DNA from 4 places in the Kitasatospora sp. NPDC085895 genome. Region 3 is predicted to be linked to each of the others. Evidence: riboswitches for the same ligand, from Rfam matches in the RefSeq annotation. Region 3 holds a riboswitch; each other region holds the start of a gene.
What was found. A riboswitch is a leader RNA that binds a small molecule or an ion and turns the genes downstream of it on or off. The one in region 3 is predicted to bind cyclic di-AMP.
Positions count from the first base shown of each region.

Region 1: linked by a shared signal. The riboswitch ahead of AB0442_RS21890 (M23 family metallopeptidase) and the one ahead of AB0442_RS07345 (transglycosylase family protein) in region 3 are both predicted to bind cyclic di-AMP.
Region 2: linked by a shared signal. The riboswitch ahead of AB0442_RS38430 (hypothetical protein) and the one ahead of AB0442_RS07345 (transglycosylase family protein) in region 3 are both predicted to bind cyclic di-AMP.
Region 4: linked by a shared signal. The riboswitch ahead of AB0442_RS04360 (hypothetical protein) and the one ahead of AB0442_RS07345 (transglycosylase family protein) in region 3 are both predicted to bind cyclic di-AMP.

Region 1 is NZ_JBFBJY010000035.1:23,830-28,901, forward strand. Features, by position in the region: gene AB0442_RS21875 (sensor domain-containing protein) at 1-166, opposite strand, end outside; gene AB0442_RS21880 (GNAT family protein) at 250-864, opposite strand; gene AB0442_RS21885 (hypothetical protein) at 961-1,848, shown strand; gene AB0442_RS21890 (M23 family metallopeptidase) at 1,925-2,695, opposite strand; cyclic di-AMP (ydaO/yuaA leader) riboswitch at 2,703-2,865, opposite strand; gene AB0442_RS21895 (YiaA/YiaB family inner membrane protein) at 3,091-3,381, shown strand; gene AB0442_RS21900 (4-oxalocrotonate tautomerase family protein) at 3,408-3,617, opposite strand; gene AB0442_RS21905 (alpha/beta hydrolase) at 3,767-4,603, shown strand; gene AB0442_RS21910 (TetR-like C-terminal domain-containing protein) at 4,603-5,072, shown strand, end outside.
Region 2 is NZ_JBFBJY010000118.1:965-6,036, reverse strand. Features, by position in the region: gene AB0442_RS38440 (hypothetical protein) at 333-617, opposite strand; gene AB0442_RS38435 (hypothetical protein) at 968-1,147, opposite strand; gene AB0442_RS38430 (hypothetical protein) at 1,731-3,131, opposite strand; cyclic di-AMP (ydaO/yuaA leader) riboswitch at 3,135-3,308, opposite strand; partial or broken gene AB0442_RS38425 (hypothetical protein) at 3,416-3,898, opposite strand; partial or broken gene AB0442_RS38420 (transposase) at 4,152-4,430, opposite strand; gene AB0442_RS38415 (methyltransferase domain-containing protein) at 4,823-5,072, opposite strand, start outside.
Region 3 is NZ_JBFBJY010000008.1:45,785-50,856, reverse strand. Features, by position in the region: gene AB0442_RS07350 (glycoside hydrolase family 6 protein) at 1-1,142, opposite strand, end outside; gene AB0442_RS07345 (transglycosylase family protein) at 1,614-2,765, opposite strand; cyclic di-AMP (ydaO/yuaA leader) riboswitch at 2,767-2,917, opposite strand; gene AB0442_RS07340 (hypothetical protein) at 3,410-4,111, opposite strand; gene AB0442_RS07335 (MFS transporter) at 4,191-5,072, opposite strand, start outside.
Region 4 is NZ_JBFBJY010000004.1:188,285-193,356, reverse strand. Features, by position in the region: gene pucL (factor-independent urate hydroxylase) at 1-665, shown strand, start outside; gene AB0442_RS04365 (8-oxoguanine deaminase) at 815-2,197, shown strand; cyclic di-AMP (ydaO/yuaA leader) riboswitch at 2,457-2,633, shown strand; gene AB0442_RS04360 (hypothetical protein) at 2,637-3,221, shown strand; gene AB0442_RS04355 (glycoside hydrolase family 16 protein) at 3,246-3,938, shown strand; gene AB0442_RS04350 (gamma-glutamylcyclotransferase) at 3,982-4,368, opposite strand; gene aceB (malate synthase A) at 4,509-5,072, opposite strand, start outside.

The sequences.
Region 1 (5,072 bases), on a different contig from region 3:
CGGCGACGACGAAGGCCGCGATCGCGATCGGCAGGCCGGTGAGGACGAAGCCGACCTCCCGGTAGGTGGCGGCCGCGAACGGCGCCCGCAGGAAGCCGGGCCGGCGCCCGGCGGGCACGTCGCCCGGGTACGGCGCGGCGGTCTGGTGCAGCGGTGCGGTGGTCATCTGTGGCCCCTCGGTGTCCGTTCGGACTGACGACTCCACGGTGCCGGAGCGGGGCGCCCGGGGTAATCCGGCCCACCGGCGGCTCAGGGGTGGGGTTCTCCCCACCCCCGTGCTGCGGCGGGCCGCACCCACTCGTCCTCCAGCAGCGAGAACAGCAGCGAGTCCCGCCACGCCCCGCGCACCAGCAGGTCGTGCCGGATCCGGCCCTCCGGCCGGAAACCGGCCCGGGTCAGCACCCGCACCGAGGCGGCGTTCTCCGGGGCGACCCGGGCGGCGAGCCGGTGCAGACCGAGCGTCCCGAAGCCGAACCCGCAGAGCAGCGCGAGGACTTCGCCCGCGTAACCGTTTCCCCAGGTGTCCCGGCGCAGCACGCAGCCGAGGGAGGCGGCGCGGGTGCCTTCGAGTTCGAGGACGGCCTGGCCGATCGGCGGGTCCCCGCCGTCCCGCTCGGCCGGGGCGACGGCGAGCTGGTAGACGGTGCGCGGGTCCTGCTCGGCCTCGTCGAGCGAGAGCTCGATCTGATCGGCGCACTCCTCCTCGTCGCAGACCTCGTACCCGAGGTGCCGGACGGCCTCCGGGTCGCCGAGGACGGCGTGCAGGGCGAGGACGTCCTCCGGGGCCAGCCGGAACTCGCGGATCGCCAGGCGCGGTCCCACCAGGAGGACCTGGCGGTCCGTCCGGACCTGTTCGGCTGTCATGGCCGCCGACCCTACCCCGGCCGGCCCGGCCGCACCCCCGGCCCGCGGCGGGCCCGGGTGCCGCGCGCCGGACCCCGCACCGGCTACGGTACCGGCGTGGACGACGAAGACCTGCAGCTCATCCCCCGTACCCGCGCCGGGTCCCTGCTCGCCTGGGCGGACGCCGAGGCGCTGCCCCCGGTGCCGGAGGAGGCCGCCCAGCAGGTCCTGACCCTGCTGGAACTCGGCGGCGCACCGCTCCACGACGGCTGGCCCGAACTCGGCTCCGCCGTGGTCGAACAACTGCTCCACGAACGGCTCCACCTGTACGTCCAGCCGGAGGGCGACCCCGGCGCGTACGGCGAGACCGTCCGGCTGCTGATCGACCACCAGCGGGCCGCCCGGCGGCTCAACGCCAAGCGGCAGGAACGGCTGCACGCCGAGGCGGAATGGCAGGGCGAACTGCTCGGGACGCTGCTGCGGCGGCCGCAGCTGCTGACCTGGCCCCGGCTCTACACGCTGCTGCTGCGGGCGGACGGGGTGGACACCGCGGACACCGATGCGGTGCGGGCCTGGCTGGACGGTTTCCGCGCCCTGGAACCCGAGGACCGGGCGGCGGCGTACGCGGCCCTGGTCGACGGCGGCGCACTGGACCCGATGACCGGGGCGGACGCCGCACTCGGCTGGGGCGAGGCGCATCTGCTGTCGATCGGCATGGCGACGGACGGGGCGCGGCGACTGCTGGAGTACGGGCTGATGCAGCGCAGCTACCGGAACCTGGCGGCGCTGACCGCACAGGGCGAGCCGATGCCGTACGAGCTGCGGGGGGAGTTCGAGGACTTCGAGCAGGTCGTGGCGGACGTCGCGCTGTGGCTGTGCGGGCAGTGGACCGTCCCGGGACTGCCGGCCCTGCTGCTCACCGAGTACCCCGACCTGGCCCCCGAACCCGGCACCGCCGAACTGGAGGCCTACGCGGCAGCCCGCCGGGAAGGTCACGAGGAGTAGGCGAAGCGGGGCAGCGCCCCTGAGGTGCTGCCCCTGGAGGTCGCAGCCCTTGGGGTGGCTGCCTCCGGGGTGTCGGTCAGGGCTGGACGCCGTGGGAGCGGAGCCAGCCGAGGGGGTCGACGGGGGCACCGCCGGCGGGGCGGACCTCGAGGTGGAGGCGGGGGGTGGTGACGCTGCCGGTGGCGCCGACCGTGCCGAGGACGGTGCCGCGCTCGACCGGGCCGTCGGTGACCGCGAGCCGGTTGAGGTGGCAGTACCAGACCTCGGTGCCGTCGGGCAGGGTCTCGACGATCCGGTAGCCGTAGGAGCCGGCCCAGCCGGCCGAGGTGACGGTGCCGCTGCCGACGGCGGTGACCGGGGTGCCGGTGGCGGCCTGGAAGTCGAGGCCGGTGTGCAGGTGGGCCCAGTGGCCGCTGGGGCCGTACTGGGCGCCGAGGGTGTAGCCGCTGGTCGGCAGGGCGAGGGCGGTGGCCTCGACGGCGGCCTGGGCGGCGCGGCGGGCCTCGGCCTCCTGCGCGGCGGCGAGGCGGGCGGCCTCGTCTGCGGCGGTGCGGTGGTCGGCCTGCTGCTGGATGCGGGCGAAGAGGGCGAGGCCCGGGTCGGCGGAGTCGGCGGCCTGGTCGGGCGCGCTCACGGCGGGTTCGGCCGCGGCGGCCGGGCCGGCGGCGGCCGCGGTCATGCCGGCGGCGCCGAGGGTGGCGGCCACGGTGGCGGTGACGCCCAGCAGCGGGCTGCCGCCCCTGGTCTGCCGGGGCATCCGGTGGCGGGCCTGGTCGGCCTGCTCCCAGGGGTGGTCGAGGAGCCGGGTGGCTGCGGCGGCGGAGTCCGCCGAGTGCGTCGACGCCACGGGGGCGCACTCCTTTCCTTCCCTCGCCGACCGGGTTAGCTGACGGGTTCGGAGCAGGAAGGTCTCCTACGGCTGGGCCACCGGCCCGGCCGATTCACCCCAAGGAAGGTGGTTCCCCGGCTCCCGTGACCACCGGCGAAGGCAGCCGCGGGATTGAGCGACACGCGCACGGTGCCGTGTCGGTACGGCGTTGCCGACCGCGCTGCGTTATCAAACGTTAATGCTAGGCACGCCTTGATTCCAAGCGTCTGCGACGGTGGATTCGTAAGGGCTACGCGCAGGATGGGCGATTTGCCATGGATTGTGAATCAGTCCCTGACGGAGGGTGATCGCCCCCCTCGGGGTGAGTATCCGTACTCATGCGGGCCGGTGCCCGCTCCGGGACCCTGCAAGGCATGAGCGCACCGATGCAGTCCCGCACCACGGCCGCCTACTACGTGCAGGCCGTCCTGTCCTTCGCCCTCGCCACGGCCGCCCTGGCGATCGGGATCGCCCGCCTCCCGGTGGACGCCTGGATGCGCGCCTTCCTGGCGGTCGCCCTGCTGTACGTGATCACGTCCTCGTTCACGCTGGCCAAGGTGGTCCGCGACCGCCAGGACGCCGGGGAGCTGGTGTCCCGGGTGGACCAGGCCAGGCTGGACAAGCTGCTGGCCGAGCACGACCCGTTCCGGGCCGACAGCCTCTGAACCCCCGCGGGCCCGGCCCGCGGCGGTCAGCCGGCGGAGGCGGCCCGGGCCTGCTTGGCGGCGAAGGTCTCGCCGCCGGCCGCCCAGTTCCCGGCCGGGATCTCCTCGACGACGACCCAGACCTTCTCCGGGTCCGTGCCGGTCGCCCGGGCGTAGGCGGCGGTGAGCTCGCGGGCGATCTCGGCGCGCTGCTCCTCGGTGCGGCCGGCCAGCTGCTTGACGGTGATGAGGGGCATGACGCCTCCGGTCTCTCGGTTCCCGCGGTCCGCCGAAAGCTACCGCAGCCGGCACGCGCCGCCGCGCCGCCCTTGACGGCTAAGGCTATTAGCAATAGCTTTATGGCTACGGGCAATCAGCCGCGTCAGCGAGGCCAAGGAGGCCGGCCGTGAACGACACCCAGCACGCCCCGCAGACCCGCCACCTGGACGTCCCCGGCGGCCGCCTGGCGTACGACGACACCGAGCAGGGCGCCGGCACCCCCGTCGTCCTGCTGCCCGGGATGCTCGACCTGCGGTCGGCCTACCGGCACCTGCACCCGCTGCTCACCGCCGCCGGACACCGGGTGGTCACCATGGACCTGCGCGGCATGGGCGAGTCCTCGACCGCGTGGGACGACTACTCGCCGACCGCGATCGCCGGCGACGTCCGCGCCCTGCTCGACCACCTGGGCATCGACCGCGCCGTCCTGGTGGGCAGCTCGTACACCGGCGCCACCGTCGTCCGGGTCGCCGCGGACGCACCGGAGCGGGTCGCCGGGATCGTCCTGGTCGACGCCTTCTTCGAGAACTTCCCGCCGAACCTGCTGCAGAAGGCCGTGGTCGGCCTGCTCGGCCCGGCCGTCACCTGGTTCCCCGGCCTGTGGGGCGCCGCGCAGAAGTTCTACTTCCCGACCGCGCGGCCCGCGGACTTCGACGCCCAGCGGGCCCGGCTGGTCGCCGCGCTGAAGCAGCCGGGGCGCCGCCGGGCGGTCCGCGGCTACGTCCGCGGCGACTCCGCGCCGACCGGCTGGGGCGCGGACGTGCGGTGCCCGGCGCTGGTCGTCATGGGCAGCCGGGACCCGGACTTCCCCGACCCGGCGGCGCTCGCCGAGCGGCAGGCCTCGGCGCTGCGCGGGCGTATGGTGATCATCGAGGGCGGCGGCCACTACCCGATGGCCGGGTACCCGCAGGCCACCGCCGACGCCCTGCTGCCCTTCCTGGCCGAAGTGAACGAGGTCGCCTGATGCCCCGGGCCGGACTGACCCCCGCCGCCGTCGTCGACCGCGCGCTGGAACTCGTCGACGAGCAGGGCCCGGAGGCCCTCACCCTGGCCGCGGTCGCCGGCCGGGCCGGGGTGGCCACCCCCTCGCTCTACAAGCACGTCACCGGCGGTCTCGCCGAACTGCGCCGGCTGATCGCCGTCCGGGTCACCGACGAGCTGACCGAACGGCTGTCCCGGGCGGTGCTCGGCCGCGGCGGCGACGAGGCGCTCGCGGCGCTGATCGACGCCTACGTCGACTACGCGGTGCAGTACCCGTCGCGCTACGCGGCCCTGCCGCAGGCGCCGCAGGACGACCCGGCGTCGACTGCGGCGGCCGGCCGGCTGGTCGAGGTGATCCTGGCGGTGCTGCGCGGGTACGGGCTGGCCGGCTCCGAGCTGATCCACGCCACCCGGACGGTCCGTGCCGCGGCGCACGGCTTCGCCTCGCTGAG
Region 2 (5,072 bases), on a different contig from region 3:
GCGGCCACCTGCCCATCACCAGCACGAACTGCAAGTAGTACGCCAGGCGTTCCTCCCCACCACGCTCCGAACCCCCGAGGGCTGGCGGTGCGGGAGAGGGGGTGGTGGCGAACTGGGCGAAGCCGCGCCAGGTGTCCACCGCGTACGGCGCCGACACCTCCTCCACATCCCCGCCAGCCGGGCTGGGCCGCCCGCGTCCGGTGGGCCGGCGGCACTGGCCGCGCCCGCGGGGTCCGCTGCCGTATCGGCCAGCGATGCGTCGGCCCCTGGCGCGTCGTCCTGGGCGGCCGGGAGGGTGCCGGTGAGGGCAGGGGTGCGCGGCTGGTGGGTGTTCACCACAGTTCGGCTTCCTTGTGCGCGTCCCACAGTCCCAGGCCGGTGTAGGGCGGGGGGTAGCGGCCCGGGCCGAGGTCGTCGTCCCAGCCGTCGTCGTCCGTGTCGTCCTCGGGGTCTTCTCCGTCGTGGCCCGGATTGTCCGGGGTGTTCTGGCTGGGATCGCTCCAACGGTCGCCACCACCACTGTCGTCGTTGTCCTCGGGCCAGGGGGCGACGGGGTCGAAGCCGTGGCCGGTGTCGTCGTCGGGGTCGAGGAGACCGTCCGGGCCTTCGTCGTCCACGAGGCCGTCACCGTCCGGGCCGTCAGCGGCAACGGCATCGGCGCCCTCGGCGGTGCGGGGATCGACACCGTTCGGGCTGCTGCCGGTTTCGGGGGGCGTGTCCACGCCCGGGGCGGAGCCGCCGCCTGCGCCTGCTCCTCGCCCGCTCTGCCTGCCCTGCTCTCGCCGGTCTTGGCGGTGCCGCCACGCGTGGGGCAGCCGGTGGCGGTGTCCGGCGTGGACGCCGTGCTGGTGTTGGTACCGGTGGCAACGATGGCGGCGGCTGGTGGGTGGGTGGTTGTCCGGCTGGGACTGGCGTCCGGTGTTGAGTGGGGATGCGGGCGGGCATGGCGTGGGTGAGGACGGCTTGCTCAGTGGGGTGGCGCCTCCGGATTCAGCGCGGCGTTGGAGGTCGTCCAGGGCGTGGGCGAGGTCGGCTTCCCGTGCTCTGGGCTGGGGGAGCGGTGGGTGAGGGTGGTGCGCAGATGGTGCCAGGTGCGGTCGTCGAAGGGCTGGTGGACGTGGTCGCGGTGGATCCAGGGGATCTCCACTAGGCCGTCGGGGTGGTCGGGGAGGCGGATCCAGATCTGGCGCAGGTCGTGGGGGTTGTGGTGGACCTCCCATCGTCCACCGCGTGCCGTGACGGTCGAGGGCTGGCCGCGCCAGGGCCCCAGCAGGTCGGCGTCGTAGGTGCGCTGTTCGAGGCGATCCCGTGGTCGTGGATCGTCAGCCAGCGCACCAGCTGCAGCTCGAGATAGTCCCGGCCGGTGAAGGGGAGGGGGACATGGCCGGCGACGGCGACGAGCGCGTCCCACATCTGCATCGGCGTCAACCGCACCCTCGGCAGCGCCGGGTGGCGCAGGCCCTGGTGGGGTCGGTGGTGCCAGTGGACGAGCCACTCCTCAAGGAGGTTCTGCAGCTGGGGGGACGCTGTAGCAGCCGCCGCGACGGAGCTCGTCCGAGTGCTTCGAGGGACGTCCCACCGGACTTTCCCTTCCTGGAACGACAAGGGCCAAGTGACAGGGGGTGCCCGCATCGCGGGGCAATGCCCAGGTGTGGTGTGGCGGTGTTCGTGCCGGTGGGGGCAGGGGGCGCCGGTGTTGTTTCCGGCGCCCCGGGAGGATCACCTTCGTGTCAGGGGGTGGGTACGGGCATTGTCGTGAATGCGGTGTTCAGGCTCTGCCACATGGGTTTGGTGGCGGGGAGCATGTCTTCGGCGTAGTTCCACCAGAAGTACCCGCCCGCGTAGTAGGGCAGGTCGATGTGCAGGCCGTAGTAGTAGTTGAGGAGTGTTGTGGCCTGGTCCTGGGTGGTGGTGGTGACGGGGTTGGGCAGGCCGATTTCACCGAAGGCGAGTTCGGCGTTCGGATACAGCGTGTGCAGTTGCTGGAAGTAGGCGGTCCAAGTGGCCGCGCTCGGCCGGATGTCGTTGCAGTCGGCTTCGTAGTAGCTGAGTGTGACGTAGTCGAGGCCGTTACGCATGTCTGCGGGCACGTACTGGTTGGTGAAGGCGATCGGGTCGAGCTCGGAGGGGCCGTTGCCGCAGCCGATGTCGTAGTAGAGGGTCAGTGCGGTGCGTTTGCCGGCCGCTTCGACCTGGCTGTAGGCGTCGGTGATCTTGGCGGAGAGGTCGCTGTAGTTGCCGGTCCAGTTGCCGTTGACCTCGTTGCCGATCTCCCAGAGGTCGACCTGGTCGCCGAAGGCGTTCAGGTACTGGGCGACCCGGTCGTGGTAGGCCTGGGCGGAGTAGTCCTTGATGTAGGAGGAGTCGAGGATCTCGCCCATGAGGTAGCTGACCGGCTGGAGTTGGTTGACCGCCTGGGTGTACTGGGAGGGGTTCACATTCTCGTCGAAGACGATGCGGGTGGTCGGCTTGTGGGACAGCCGCTTCGACGAGTCGACGATGGCGGAGAGGTTCGAGACGTCGTCGACGGTGACGCCGTACAACGGGGCGGGCAGCTCCCTCATGCCTGCCGGAGCCTGCGTGGCGGTGGGCGCGGGGAGCGGGGTCGGGGTGCTCGACGTTGGTGCCATGGTGGGTGTCGCGGCCGTGGCCGTCGGGCTTGGTGTTGCCGAGGCGGTCGGGGAGGCCGCCGTGGCGCTCGGGGCCGGTGCGGGGATGGATCCGTTGCCGACGGTCAGTGTGCGCGCGGGCAGGTTGTGCCGGCTGCCTGCAAGGTCGCGCCAGTAGCCGAACTCGGAATAGGTGCCGGCCGGCAGGGCCAGCGCGCCGGTGGTGATCGACACACCCTCCGGGCAGATCCGGACGGAGCGGGCCGCGCCGGGGAAATCGGTGCGCTTGCCCGCGAGGTCGCGTACCGAAACACCCAGGGTGTCGGCGGTGAAGCAGTGCGAGGAATGTACGGCGAGGGTTGCGGTGGCGGCGGTGTCGGCCGCCACGGCGGTCGGGCCGAGCTGGTCCTGAACGACTTTAGGGCCATTGCTAGCGGCCTGTGCGTGGCCGACAAGAGGGATGGCCAGCAGGCCGGCAGCGGCCAGCGCGCCGATCCGGACAGGAGTGGCGGTAAAACGCATGGGCGGGTCCCTCTGCGACGCCTGCGAGGTGAGCTGTCGGGTTCGGGCCGCATGAGGTGGCCCGGCCGCCTGTGGAACGGCTTCACCCCTAGCCAGGGCCGACCGTGCGCGCGCGTGCGGGGGCCGAGGCGTCCTACCTGGTTCCCCCGCTCCCGTCCGTACCGGTGCTCGATCGACCGCCGACGGGTAGACGGGACTCGGCGTCCCGGCAGCGGGTCCGTCTTTCGGCGGACGACGTGAAGCAGGCTAGCAGGAGACATCGTGTACGAGTCAACGCCCCGCGTCGGCTCGGTCAGCCACCCGCGCGCTGTCAGGCGCTTCGCCTTCGACCGCAACGCCTCGATCTTCGCGGGCACCGGGCCCAGGCCGAAGCAGCCGGCCATTTCCTGGCAGGTCAGCGGGCCTTGACCGAGCCGGCCCCGGTCCGCGAGAGTCTGCACGATACGCTGGTAGTCCGCCGACAGTGCCGACCGGGCCAGACCCGCACGCCACATCGGCACCACCGACTTCGGCTTCGCCGCCTGCGAAGATGCAGGCAGCGCGGGCGGTTCACCGCGATCCGACGGCTTCTCGGCGACGTCCGGGCCGGCGATGTCTCCTTCGCCCGGGGACAGCACCTTGCCGACGCGTGAACGGGCAATCACCCACTCGTTCTACTCCCGCTCGGCCGCGACCAGCTCGGCCTGGTCCGCCTCCTCCCGCAGCTCGTCCACACGACGGCGAGCGGTCAGCTCACGCTGTTCCAGCAACCCCACGACCGACGGCATCCCCCGAGCTCCAGCAGAGCGACGACACGACACGTCACCACTCCCCGAGACCGCCGACCCCATGCCTGAACAGTGGAAACGCACTCCTCAAGCCTGGGCTACCGCAGTCCCGCCGAGTACGAGACCGTCCTCGCGGCCTGACCACCACAGCGATGGTGTCCGTCAAAGCGGAGCAAGCTCAGTTTGACGTTGTGACCTGCCTGCTTCTCCGCCTCGATGAACGGGTGCACCGTCACCGGGTCTCCTTCGCGAAGAAAGCCGTGGCCCGCTTGAGGATGTCCACGTCCTCGCGCAGGCGGCGGTTCTCCTGCCGCAATCGGGCCAGTTCCTCGCGCTCGTCGCTGGTCAGGCCGTCCCGCTCGCCGGCGTTGACCTCGGCCTGGCGCACCCAGTCGCGCACCGCGGTCTCGGTCAGGTCGAAGTCCTTCGCGACCTGACCCACCGACCGGTCGCCGCGCTGGCACAGGTCGACGATCTCGGCCTTGAACTCCGACGTGAACGAGCGCCTGGGCCTCGGCTTCTTCTTCCCCATGCTCTCCATGATGGACATCATCCTTCCGAGGCCGAAGCCCCTGATCAGGAGTGTCCGTCAAAGCGGATCAAGCCCAAACGCAGTCTGGTCCCCTGTCGCCGTCCTCGCGTCGGCCCGTGCCTGCCCGGGCGATGCCTGCGCGTCCAGCGACAACTCGCGCCGCCACGTTCGTCATCCTCAGCACGGCTCAAAACGTACCAAACGCGCTATATCGTTCGGCCGTTCTTGGGCGAAGCGGTCGGCCTCAGTGTGTCGAGTCAACGGAACCCGCCGGGACCTGCGAGGGCCGTAGACCAGCCCACTGGCGGGACGCCGTCCTGCGCGGACGGCACGTCCTCGATGGGTGGGCGGACGAGACACGCCCCGGGTGGGCTGGGCGATGTGGAGGCCTATCACGTGGGTCGGTCCTCGGTTCGCTTCCCGCGGATGGCCCATGCGCGGGCGGTGAAGGGGATCGATCCGTCGGGCCGTGTGGGCGCGGTCCGGCTGAGGGTGTCGCGCAGCAGATCCCGGGTGGTGGGGGTGAGGGTGGCGACGTATCCGGGGGCGGGGCCCTGTCCGCCGAGGAACGGCACCCAGAACTCGTCGAAGCCGGCGAAGCTGGTGGGCACGTCGATCGCGTCAATGCCGACCTCGGTCAGT
Region 3 (5,072 bases):
CACGCGCCGGCGGCCGGGTCGGCGGCGCCGTACTCGGGGTCGGTGCCGCCGGTGGTGCCGCGGGTGCAGCTGCCGTCGGACTCGCCCGGCACCTTGACCCAGAGGAAGGCGTCCAGCAGCGGCGTGCCGGTGTCGGCGGTCGGGCGGGTGCCGAGGCCGCGGCCCGGCGGGTTGCACCAGGTCTGCGGGTCCGGGTAGGTCGCGGTGGGCGTCCACGGGCCCTGCCCGTTGCGGCTGCTGTCGACCACGAAGTGCGGCAGCTTCGCGTCGGCGGGGACGTGCGCGGTGTACCAGGCGTCCGCGTCGGCCTGCGGCCAGTACTGGTTGGCGCAGTCGTCGGCGACCGCGCCCGGGGTGTGCGAGAGGTACCAGCTGCACTTGGCGACCTGGGTGCCGTAGCGGACCAGGTCGGCGTCGCGCTGGTAGTTGGAGACGTTGAGGAAGAAGCCCTGGGCGCGCTCGACGCCGCCGTCCACCAGCAGCTTCGCCATGGTGCCGGTGGACTGCCAGGCGCTGTGGCCGGCGTCCAGGTAGACGGCCGCGTGCGGCTGCTCGGCGAGGCGGTCGACGGCGCCGTTGATCTCGGCGAGCCGGTCGGCCTGCTGCTGGGCGGTGCCGCCGCAGTAGGCGGGGCTCAGGGCGAGGCCGTCCGGCTCCAGGACCACCACCGTGCGGCGGTCGCCGATGCCCCGGGCGAGGCCGTCGACCCAGGCCGCGTACTCGGCGGAGTCGGAGGCGCCGCCGGCGGAGTACTGCGAGCAGTCCCGGCCGGGCACGTTGTACGCCACCACCACCGGGGTCTGGTGCTGCCGCGCGGCCTTGGCCTGCAGCTGCGCCATCGCGGTGGTGGTCTCCTGCGGGGTCGCGGTGCCGTTGAACCACCGGGCCACCGGGTACGAGCCCATCTTCGCCATGGCGAGCGCGTTGTTCCGGTCGCCCGCCCTGAGGTCGGCGGCGGCCTGGTGCAGGGCCTTGCTGTCGAGGTCGACGTAGAAACTGGTGCCGGGGCCGGGTGCCCGGCCCGCGGCCCGGTCGCTGCCGGGGGCGGCGGACGCGGTGGATGCGGTGGCGGGCAGGCAGCAGACCGCGACGGCGGCGACGGCGGCGCTCGCGGCCGCGATTCGACGGCGGGGGCGGGACACGTGCGGCTCCTAGGGCTGGCGTACGGGCTGCGCAGGGCGAGGGTGCGGGCGACTCGTGGGAGCGCTCCCAAGCGCGAGGGAAGTTCTAGTCGCACCCGTCCGCCGCGTCAAGGCTCCGCGCAGGACGGTCGGTTGGGCGCCGGCCGGGATGCGGGCGGGGCTCCGGGCGCTCTCGGGGTGCCGCGGCCGGGTCGTTCACTCCGCTGAACCCGCTGCCGGGGCCTGCGGGCGGCGCGGAGGCGCGCTGCGATCAATGTTCCCCTGCGTCACGGGCGTTGGCGTGTTGTCGGCTCCGCGCCCAGGTATGGCCATGGATGGAACCATCGTTCATCGATGTGAACGCCGATGGTTGACTTCGGGGTCGCCCCCGACCGCCCGGCGCCGGCCGGATCCGGCGCCGGAACGGCAGGACGCCGGCGGTCCCGGGAGTGTCCCGGGGCCGCCGGCGTCGGTGCGCCTGCGGTGCCGCAGTTACTTGATCTTCAGGACCTGGCCCGGCTTGATGAGGTTCGGGTCCTGGCCGATGGTGCCCTCGTTGCCGTCGTAGACCTGCTTCCAGCCACCGAGCTTGTTCTTGTCGGAGATGTCGGAGAGCGTGTCGCCGGCCGCCACCGTGTACGTGTCGGGCTGCGCGGCGGGCGTGGTGGCCTGCGGGGCCGGGGTGGCCGTGGTGGCGGCCGGGTCGGCGGTGGTGCCCGGGCCGGTGGTGGCCGGCGCGGTGGTGCTCGGGGCCGGTGTGCCGGGGGTGGTGGCCGGCGCGGTGGTCGTGCCGGGGGTGACCGGCTGGCCCGTGATCGGGTCGATGACCGGGGGCGCGGCGTCCGGTGCGGCGGTGCCCGGGGCGGGCGTGCCGGGGGCCGTGGTGGTGCCCGGCACCGGGGCGGTCGTGGCGCCGGTCGGGTCGGGGGTGACCGGGAGGCCCGTGATCGGGTCGATGGTCGGAGGCGTGGTGGCGTTGCCCTGCGCGGTGGGCGAGGCCGGCGCGGTGGTGGCCCGGCCCGGCGCCGTGGACCGGCTCTGGGCGGTCGGGGCCGCCGGGCCGGTGTAGTAGTCGTAGATCTCCTGGCTGGTCGTCCAGTACCACTGACCGTCCACCAGGTACCAGTAGACGCCGCTGGCGTCCCGGCCCTGCATGCCGGTGAAGACCGGCGCCGAGGCGCCGCGGTCGGTCGGCGCGGTGGTGGCGGTCGGCGCCGTCGAGCCCTGGTCGCCCCGGGAGTCCTGGTCGACCGTCTCCGGCTTGCCCTCGCCGGTGAGGCCCGCGGACTTGCCGCAGGTGCCCCAGGCCTTCGCGCCGCGGTCCTCGAGGACGCGCTCGGCGACGGCGATCTGCTCCTCCTTGGTGGCCCGGTCGGGCGTGGAGGCGAACTTGTCGCCGCCGTAGGCGACCCAGGTGCGCAGGTCGAGCTGGAGGCCGCCGTACTCGCCGTTGCCGACGCTCTTGCCCCAGTTGCCCGCGCTGGCGCACTGGGCCACCGCGTCCCAGGTGGTGACCGGGGCGGCGTGGGCGCCCGTCGCGGTGAGCAGCGGGATCGCCAGACCCGCACCTGCCACACCTGCGGCCGCGACGGCGCGCTCGGTCTGGGTGGGGCGGCGGTGACGGCCCGAGCCGATGAAACCCATCGAGTTCCCTCTCCGCACGCCTGCGAGGTGAGCTGTCGGGTTCGGACCGGGAGGTGGCCCGGCCGCACTGAGGCGGCTTCACCCCTAGCCGTGTGGGGGCGGCGTCGAAACTGGGTCCCCCGTCCCTGCCCAGGGTCTGGTCGGTGACCCGGTCGACGCGGTGGGCAGGGTTCGGCGTGCCGCGCCTCGGGCGCCCGTGCTGTCGGGCTGAGGTGGACATTAGAGGGATCATCACTGCGATAACAAGCCAGCATCCCGAACATCACACAATCATCACGAGTGCTTCGGTGCCGCATGCGTGCATTTCGGCCGCACGCCGCCCCACGCGCCACCGCCCGCCCGGGCCGCGTCGCAGGTCGCGGGGGGCGGCAGCGGCCCTGACGTGTCCGCGGCGGCGCGGATCGGACGAATTCCGTGGAAATTCCCTGGGAAATTCCCGGTGGCATTTCCGTGCGGCAGGGCGGCGAAGTCGGCCGAAAATGCACGCATGCGGGGCTCGGCGGGTCCGCCGCCGGGCCCCGCCGGGGCGATCACGGCACGAACCGAGGGGCCGGAGCGGGCCGAAACGGAAGGTTCGGGTCCGCCGGGCGCCCGCGGCGGCCGTCCGTTCGTGTCGGAACGGGGATCGTGCGGCGGGTGTCCGTTCAGCCCTCCGCGGGCCAGCAGGCCCGCACGTCGGCGGCCTCCGCCGCGGTCAGCGGCCGGTGGCCGAACGCGACGTCGTCCTCGTCGAAGGACCACTCGGCGTACATCAGCAGCACCGACCGGCCGTCGCCCTCCCACAGCACCGCCCGGCGGCCCAGATCGCCCTGGGCGGACCACTCCACGTACCGCAGCGCACCGCGGCGGACGCTGCAGCGGTCCACGGAGGCGCCCTCCGGTGGGAACAGGCCCGCGACCGAACCGGCCGAGGACGGCGCCCAGCGCTCCCGCACCTCCGTCAGCCGCACCACCTCCTCGACCGCGACGCGCACCCGGGCACCGCCCGGACGGACGTCGGCCACCGCCAGCGGGGTGCAGCGGACCAGGGCGTGCTCGGGCAGCCCGTCCGGGTCGTCGGACACCCCGTTCAGCGCCGTCGCGGCCGGGGAGAACAGGCACCAGAACGGCCCCTCGACGAGCAGCGGGCCGTCCAGCCCGAGCATTCGCTCCTCGCCGGCCACCGGTATCCGGTCGGTCTGCGCGACGCCCCGCCCCCCGTACGGCGACTCGGCGCAGTCGGGATCGGGCCAGCGGGCGAGGGCGGTTCCGGCGGCCGCCGCCCACGCGGGCGCGGGCGAGGCGGACCAGGCGCGGCGCGGCGCACAGCCGCAACCGGCGCCCGCCACGGAGACGATGAGGGTCATGCCCGCATGGTGGCAAACCGGCCGGAGCCGGCGCCCCGTGGGGCGCCCCACCGCCCCGGCCGCGGGGCCGTACGAGCCGTCAGGCCGCCTCGGCGGCGGGCGCCGGCGCGGGAACGGGCCGCTCGGCGGCCGGCCGGCCGCGCAGACCGGCGAGGACGGCGAGCGCGGCGAGCAGCACCGGCACGGCGACCACCCGGAGCCCGGTGGCCATGCCCGCGGTGAACCCGGCCGAGCTGTGGGCCGCGCCGCCGGTACGGGAGGCGAGCACCGTGCCGACCACGGCCACGCCGAGCGCCGCACCCAGCTCCCGGGCCGCGGTGTTCAGCCCGGCACCCAGCCCGGCCTGCCCGGGCGGGAGTTCGGAGACCACGGCGTGGGTCAGGCCCGGGGCGGACAGCCCCATGCCGGCCGAGAGCAGCAGCAGCCACAGCGCGTACACCGGGTACGGGGTGCCCGGGCCCGCGGTGGAGACGCCCAGCAGCCCGGCGCCGATCAGCGCCAGCCCGCCGCCGGCCACCCACCGCACCCCGTGCCGGGCCTGCAGCCGCCCGGCGAACCGCGGCACCAGCGCCATGCCGACGGTCAGCGGCACGATGGCGAAACCGGTCCGGGCCGGCGAGTAGCCCTTGGCGTACTGCAGGAACTGCGAGTTGACGAAGAACAGCGCGAACAGGCCGAAGAACGAGGCCGCCGTGCCCAGCACCGCGGCCCGCAGCCGCCGCGAACGGAACACCCGCGGGTCGACCAGCGGCCGCCGCGCCACCAGGCCGTACCGGGTGAAGGCCGCCAACAGGGCGGCGCCGAGCGCGAATCCGACCAGCACGGGCACCGAGAGCCAGCCGTGCGAAGGGCCCTCGATGATGCCGTACAGCACGGCGGCGGTGCCGGCGACGAGCAGGGCCGAGCCGGTGGGGTCGAGGGCGGCGGCGTGCCGCGGCAGCTCGGGGACGGTGCGCAGCAC
Region 4 (5,072 bases), on a different contig from region 3:
ACTTCGTCGAGAACACCGAGCGCGGTGTGGTGCACAGCGCCCGCATCCGCATCGAGGAGTACACCTGGGACCGCATCCGGACCCCGGACAGCTCCGCCCGCTTCATCGGCTCCGAGGAGGTCGGCCACTCCTTCGTCCGCAACGGCCAGGAGGTACGCACCTCCGAGATCGTGTTCGACGGCGAGTCCGTCCAGGTGATCTCCGGACTCAAGGACCTGGTCGTGATGAACACGACCAACTCCGAGTTCTGGGGCTACATCAAGGACAAGTACACCACCCTCCAGGAGGCCTACGACCGCATCCTGGCGACCCAGGTGACGGCCCGTTGGAAGTACGGCTACACCGGCCGCGACGACGAGCCGCAGCCGAACTGGAACCGCTCCTACAACCACGTGAAGCGCCACATGCTGGAGGCCTTCGCCGAGACGTACTCCTACTCGCTGCAGCAGACCCTGCACGCGATGGGCACCCGGGTGCTGAACAACCGCGCCGAGGTGGACGAGGTCCGCCTGGAGCTCCCCAACAAGCACCACTTCCTCGTCGACCTGGAGCCCTTCGGCCTCAAGAACGAGAACGAGGTGTACTACGCCGCCGACCGGATGTACGGCCTGATCGAGGGCACCGTCCACCGCGAGGGCGTCGTCCCGGTCATACCCGTCGCCTGACCGGACCGGCACCCGCCCGCCACGGGCCGGACGGCGCCGCCGCGGGGCCCCTGTGCTTCCCCGCGCCGGCCTCCGCACCCCGTCCGGCCCGCCCCACCCGCCGCCCGCCCGCGGCACACCCCCAGCCCTCGCCCCAAGGAGTTCACGCCATGGCAGTCCAGCCCCCACCCGCCGACCAGCGGATCGTGATCGAGAACGTCGCCGTCGCGACGGTGGACGCAGACGACACCGAGTACGCCCGCGGCCACGTGGTGATCCTCGGCAACCGGATCGAGTCGGTCGGCGACGGCCCCGCCCCGCAGTGGCTGGACAACGTGGTGCGCCGGATCAACGGCGAGGGTCATCTGGTCACCCCGGGCCTGGTCAACACCCACCACCACTTCTACCAGTGGATCACCCGCGGCCTCGCCCAGGACGACATCCTCTTCGACTGGCTGGTCGCGCTCTACCCGACCTGGGCCCGGATCGACGAGAAGCTGGTGCACGCCGCCACCCAGGGCTCGGCCGCCGCGCTGCTCAAGTCCGGCTGCACCACCGCCTCCGACCACCACTACGTCTTCCCGCAGGGCGGCGGCGACGTCCTCGGCGCCTCGATCGAGGGCGTGCAGGAGCTCGGCCTGCGCTTCACCGCGCTGCGCGGCTCGATGGACCGCAGCAAGAAGGACGGCGGCCTGCCGCCGGACCACGCGGTGGAACGGACCGAGGACATCCTGATCGCCTCCGAGGCCGCCGTCGACACGTGGCACGACGCCTCCTTCGGCTCGATGCTGCACGTGGCCCTCGCGCCCTGCTCGCCCTTCTCGGTCTCCACCGAACTCCTCAGGGAGTCGGCCGTGCTGGCCCGCCGCAAGGGCGTCCGGCTGCACACCCACGGCTCGGAGACGGCCGAGGAGGAGCAGTTCTGCAAGGAGCTGTTCGGCATGGGCCCGACCGACTACTTCGAGTCCACCGGCTGGCTCGGCGAGGACGTGTGGATGGCGCACTGCGTCCACATGAACGACTCCGACATCGCCAAGTTCGCCGAGACCGGCACCGGTGTCGCCCACTGCCCCTCGTCCAACGCCCGTCTGGCGGCCGGCATCGCCCGCGTCCCGGACATGCTGAAGGCCGGCGTGCCGGTGGGCCTCGGCGTCGACGGCACCGCCTCCAACGAGTCCGGCGAGCTCGGCACCGAGCTGCGCAACGCGCTGCTGATCAACCGCCTGCACGGCCGCCCCGACGCGCTGACGGCACGCCAGTCGCTGCGTCTGGGCACCATGGGCGGCGCCCGGGTGCTCGGCCGGCAGAACGAGATCGGCTCCATCGAGGCCGGCAAGCTCGCCGACCTGGCCCTGTGGAAGGTCGACGGCATCATGCACTCCTCGATCGCCGACCCGGTGGCCGCGCTCACCATGGGCGCCCTGCCGCCGCTGGCGGTGCTGTTCGTCAACGGCAACGCCGTCGTCGAGAAGGGCGTGCTGACCACCGTCGACGAGGACCGGATCGCGCTGGCCTGCGCCCGCGCCGCGAAGGAGCTCGCCTCCCGCGCCTGACCCCCCGCACTCCGGGCCGTACCAGGGACGGTACGCCACCCGGACTCCGTGGCCCCCGGCCGGCCCACAGCGGGCCGGCGGCCGTACGGAGCGCGGCCCCCGGACCCACGGCGAGGGTCCGGGGGCTGCGGCGCGCCCGGATGTGACGGACCCGACATCGACGGTCCGGTGCCTTGCCCTCCGGGAGGACCCTGCTGACCTGCTCGGACGCCCGCTCCATGCGGGCCCCGTCCCGGGACCGCCGAGTCCCGTCCGCCCGGTGACGGCAACGCGAGATGCGACACGGACGGGAGCGGGGGAACCAGGTAAGTCGCCCTGGCCCCGCGCGCATGCTCGCGTACGGCCAGGGCTCGGGGTGAAGCCGCCCACCGGGCGGCCGGGCCACCTGACGGCCCGAATCCGACAGCTCACCTCGCAGGCGTCGTCGAGGAACAACTCCATGCCTGTTTCCGCCATCGCCCTCAAGGTGGGCGAGGTCGCCGGGCTCGGCCTGCTGGCCGTCCCCTTCCTGGGCAGCGCCGAGGCCGCCAGCATGCCCGAGGTGACCCAGGACCGGCTCGCGCCGGTCGCCATGGCCGCGAACACCGCGGCAGCCGCCTCCCTCTCCGTCCACTCCTCCGCCTGCTTCACCGCCCGGAGGATCGGCGTCGCCGTCCGCGACGCCGCCGGCAACAAGCTGGACTTCCCCGGCAGCGGCCGCAACGTGCGGATCTGCCCCGACGGGGTCACCGTCACCACCGCCGCCCGCGCCCTGCCGGCCGGCGTCTACACCGCCTTCGGCACCTGGCAGGACGCCGACCGGCGCTGGCACGACCTCCCGGTGCAGACGCTCGACGTCCGCGCCTCGGGCACCGCCGCGCCGGCCCCGAGCCCGACCGCGGCCGCCCCGAGTCCCTCCCCCACGGCGAGCGCCACCCCGGCGCCGAGCACGCCGACCGCGGCCCCGACCACGGCGGCACCCAGCTTCACCGCCTCCCCGTCGGCGAGCTCCTCCCCCACCTCGACGGCCGGTGCGCCGACCTGATCGGACGACTTCGACGGCGTCAACGTGCCGCTCGGCAGCTGGACGGGCTGCTCCAACGGCCCGTCCATCACCGCCAGCCACTGCTCCGGGCTGCCGGCCGCGGTGGACAGCAAGTGGTGGGCCTACCCGGACGGCTGGAAGGACACCAGCAAGAACGGCACCTACTCGCCGTCGAGGACGATGTCCATCGCCAACGGCCAGATGAACCTCCACCTCAACCGGGACTCCTCCGGCACCTGGGTCTCCGCGCCGGCGCCCAAGCTCCCCTCCCCCACCGGCGACGGCGTCCAGTACGGGCGCTTCGAGGTGACCTGGAAGGCGACCTCGGCCTCCGGCTACAAGATGGCGTGGCTGCTCTGGCCGGACGACGGCATCTGGCCGCAGCACGGCGAGATCGACTTCCCCGAGGGCGACCTCAACGGTTCGATCGGCGCCTTCATGCACCGCGCCGACGCCACCTCGGGCAGCGACCAGGACGCCTACTCCAGCGGCGTCCCGACCGCCGGCGCGTGGCACACCTCGGCGGTCGACTGGCAGAAGGACGGCGTGACCTTCTACCTGGACGGCAAGGTGATCGGGCGCTCCACCGCGCGCATCCCCGCCAACTCGATGCACTGGGTGCTGCAGTCCGAGACGGCCCTCGGCGGCACCGTGCCCGCCGTGGGCTCCTCGGCGGACATCGCCGTCGACTCGGTCAAGTTCTGGAAGGCGGGCTGACCTTCCGCGTCCGCCCGGCCGGCGCCCCCCCGGGGGGCGCCGGTCAGGCGGTGCGGCCGAGGGTGGCCAGGTAGGCCCGCCAGCCGCCGTGGCCGGTGATCTCGCGGTGCACCCCGCGCTCGAGCTCACCGCGGCGCAGCACCATGGACAGGCACGGCGTGCCGTCCGAGAGGGCGATCACGCCGAGCTCCAACTCCGGGGGCTCGCCCGGCAGGACGGCGTCCCGCAGGTGCTCCAGCGGGAGGTCGTAGAGCTCGCCCTCGATCGCCGCGCTGCCGCCCGGGTCGGGCAGCAGGCCGGGGCAGACGTCGCGGACGGAGAAGAAGCGGTGGCCGGGTGCGGTGCGGACCGGGCCGACCAGGTACTCGGCGACCAGCGGGTGGAACGGGCCGCCGGTCATCGCCTGGCCGTTGAAGAAGATGAGCGCCATGGGGAAGTGCCTCCGAACGCGGGTGTTCCGTACGGCTCCCGGCGTCTGGGCAGCGGGAGCCGTACGGAACGGTGAATTGCGGCGGACGAGTTCGACGTCCTGGCGGGCGTCGGGCCGCTCGCCCGGCGGATAGGTTGGGGTCAGTCGAGCAGGGGCAGCGCGGGCAGGGTGAGGAAGTCGACGAACTCCTCGGCCAGGGCGACCTGCTCGAAGAGCCGGGCGGCCTCCGTCCAGCGCCCGGCGGCGTAGGCGGCGTCCCCGAGCTCGGTGCGCAGTTCGGCGAGTTCCTCGGCCACGAGCCGGCGGACGAGCTCCGCGGTGGCCTTCTCGCCGGTGTCGGCGAGGACGACGCCGTTGTTGATCCACTGCCAGATCTGCGAGCGGGAGATCTCGGCGGTGGCGGCGTCCTCCATCATGTTGAAGATGCCGACCGCGCCGAGGCCGCGCAGCCAGGCCTCGATGTAGCGGACGCCGACCTGGACGGCGTTGTGCAGGCCCGCGCGGGTGCAGCTGCCGCCGGCACCGGCGATGTCGAGCAGCTGCTCGGCGGTGACGGGCTCGGGCGAGCCCGGCGAGGACTTCTGGTTCGGCCGGTCGCCGAGCACGGCGTCGAAGCAGGACCGGGCGACCGGGACGAGGTCCGGGTGGGCGACCCAGGAGCCGTCGAAGCCGCCGGCGGCCTCGCGGTCCTTGTCGGCCTTGAC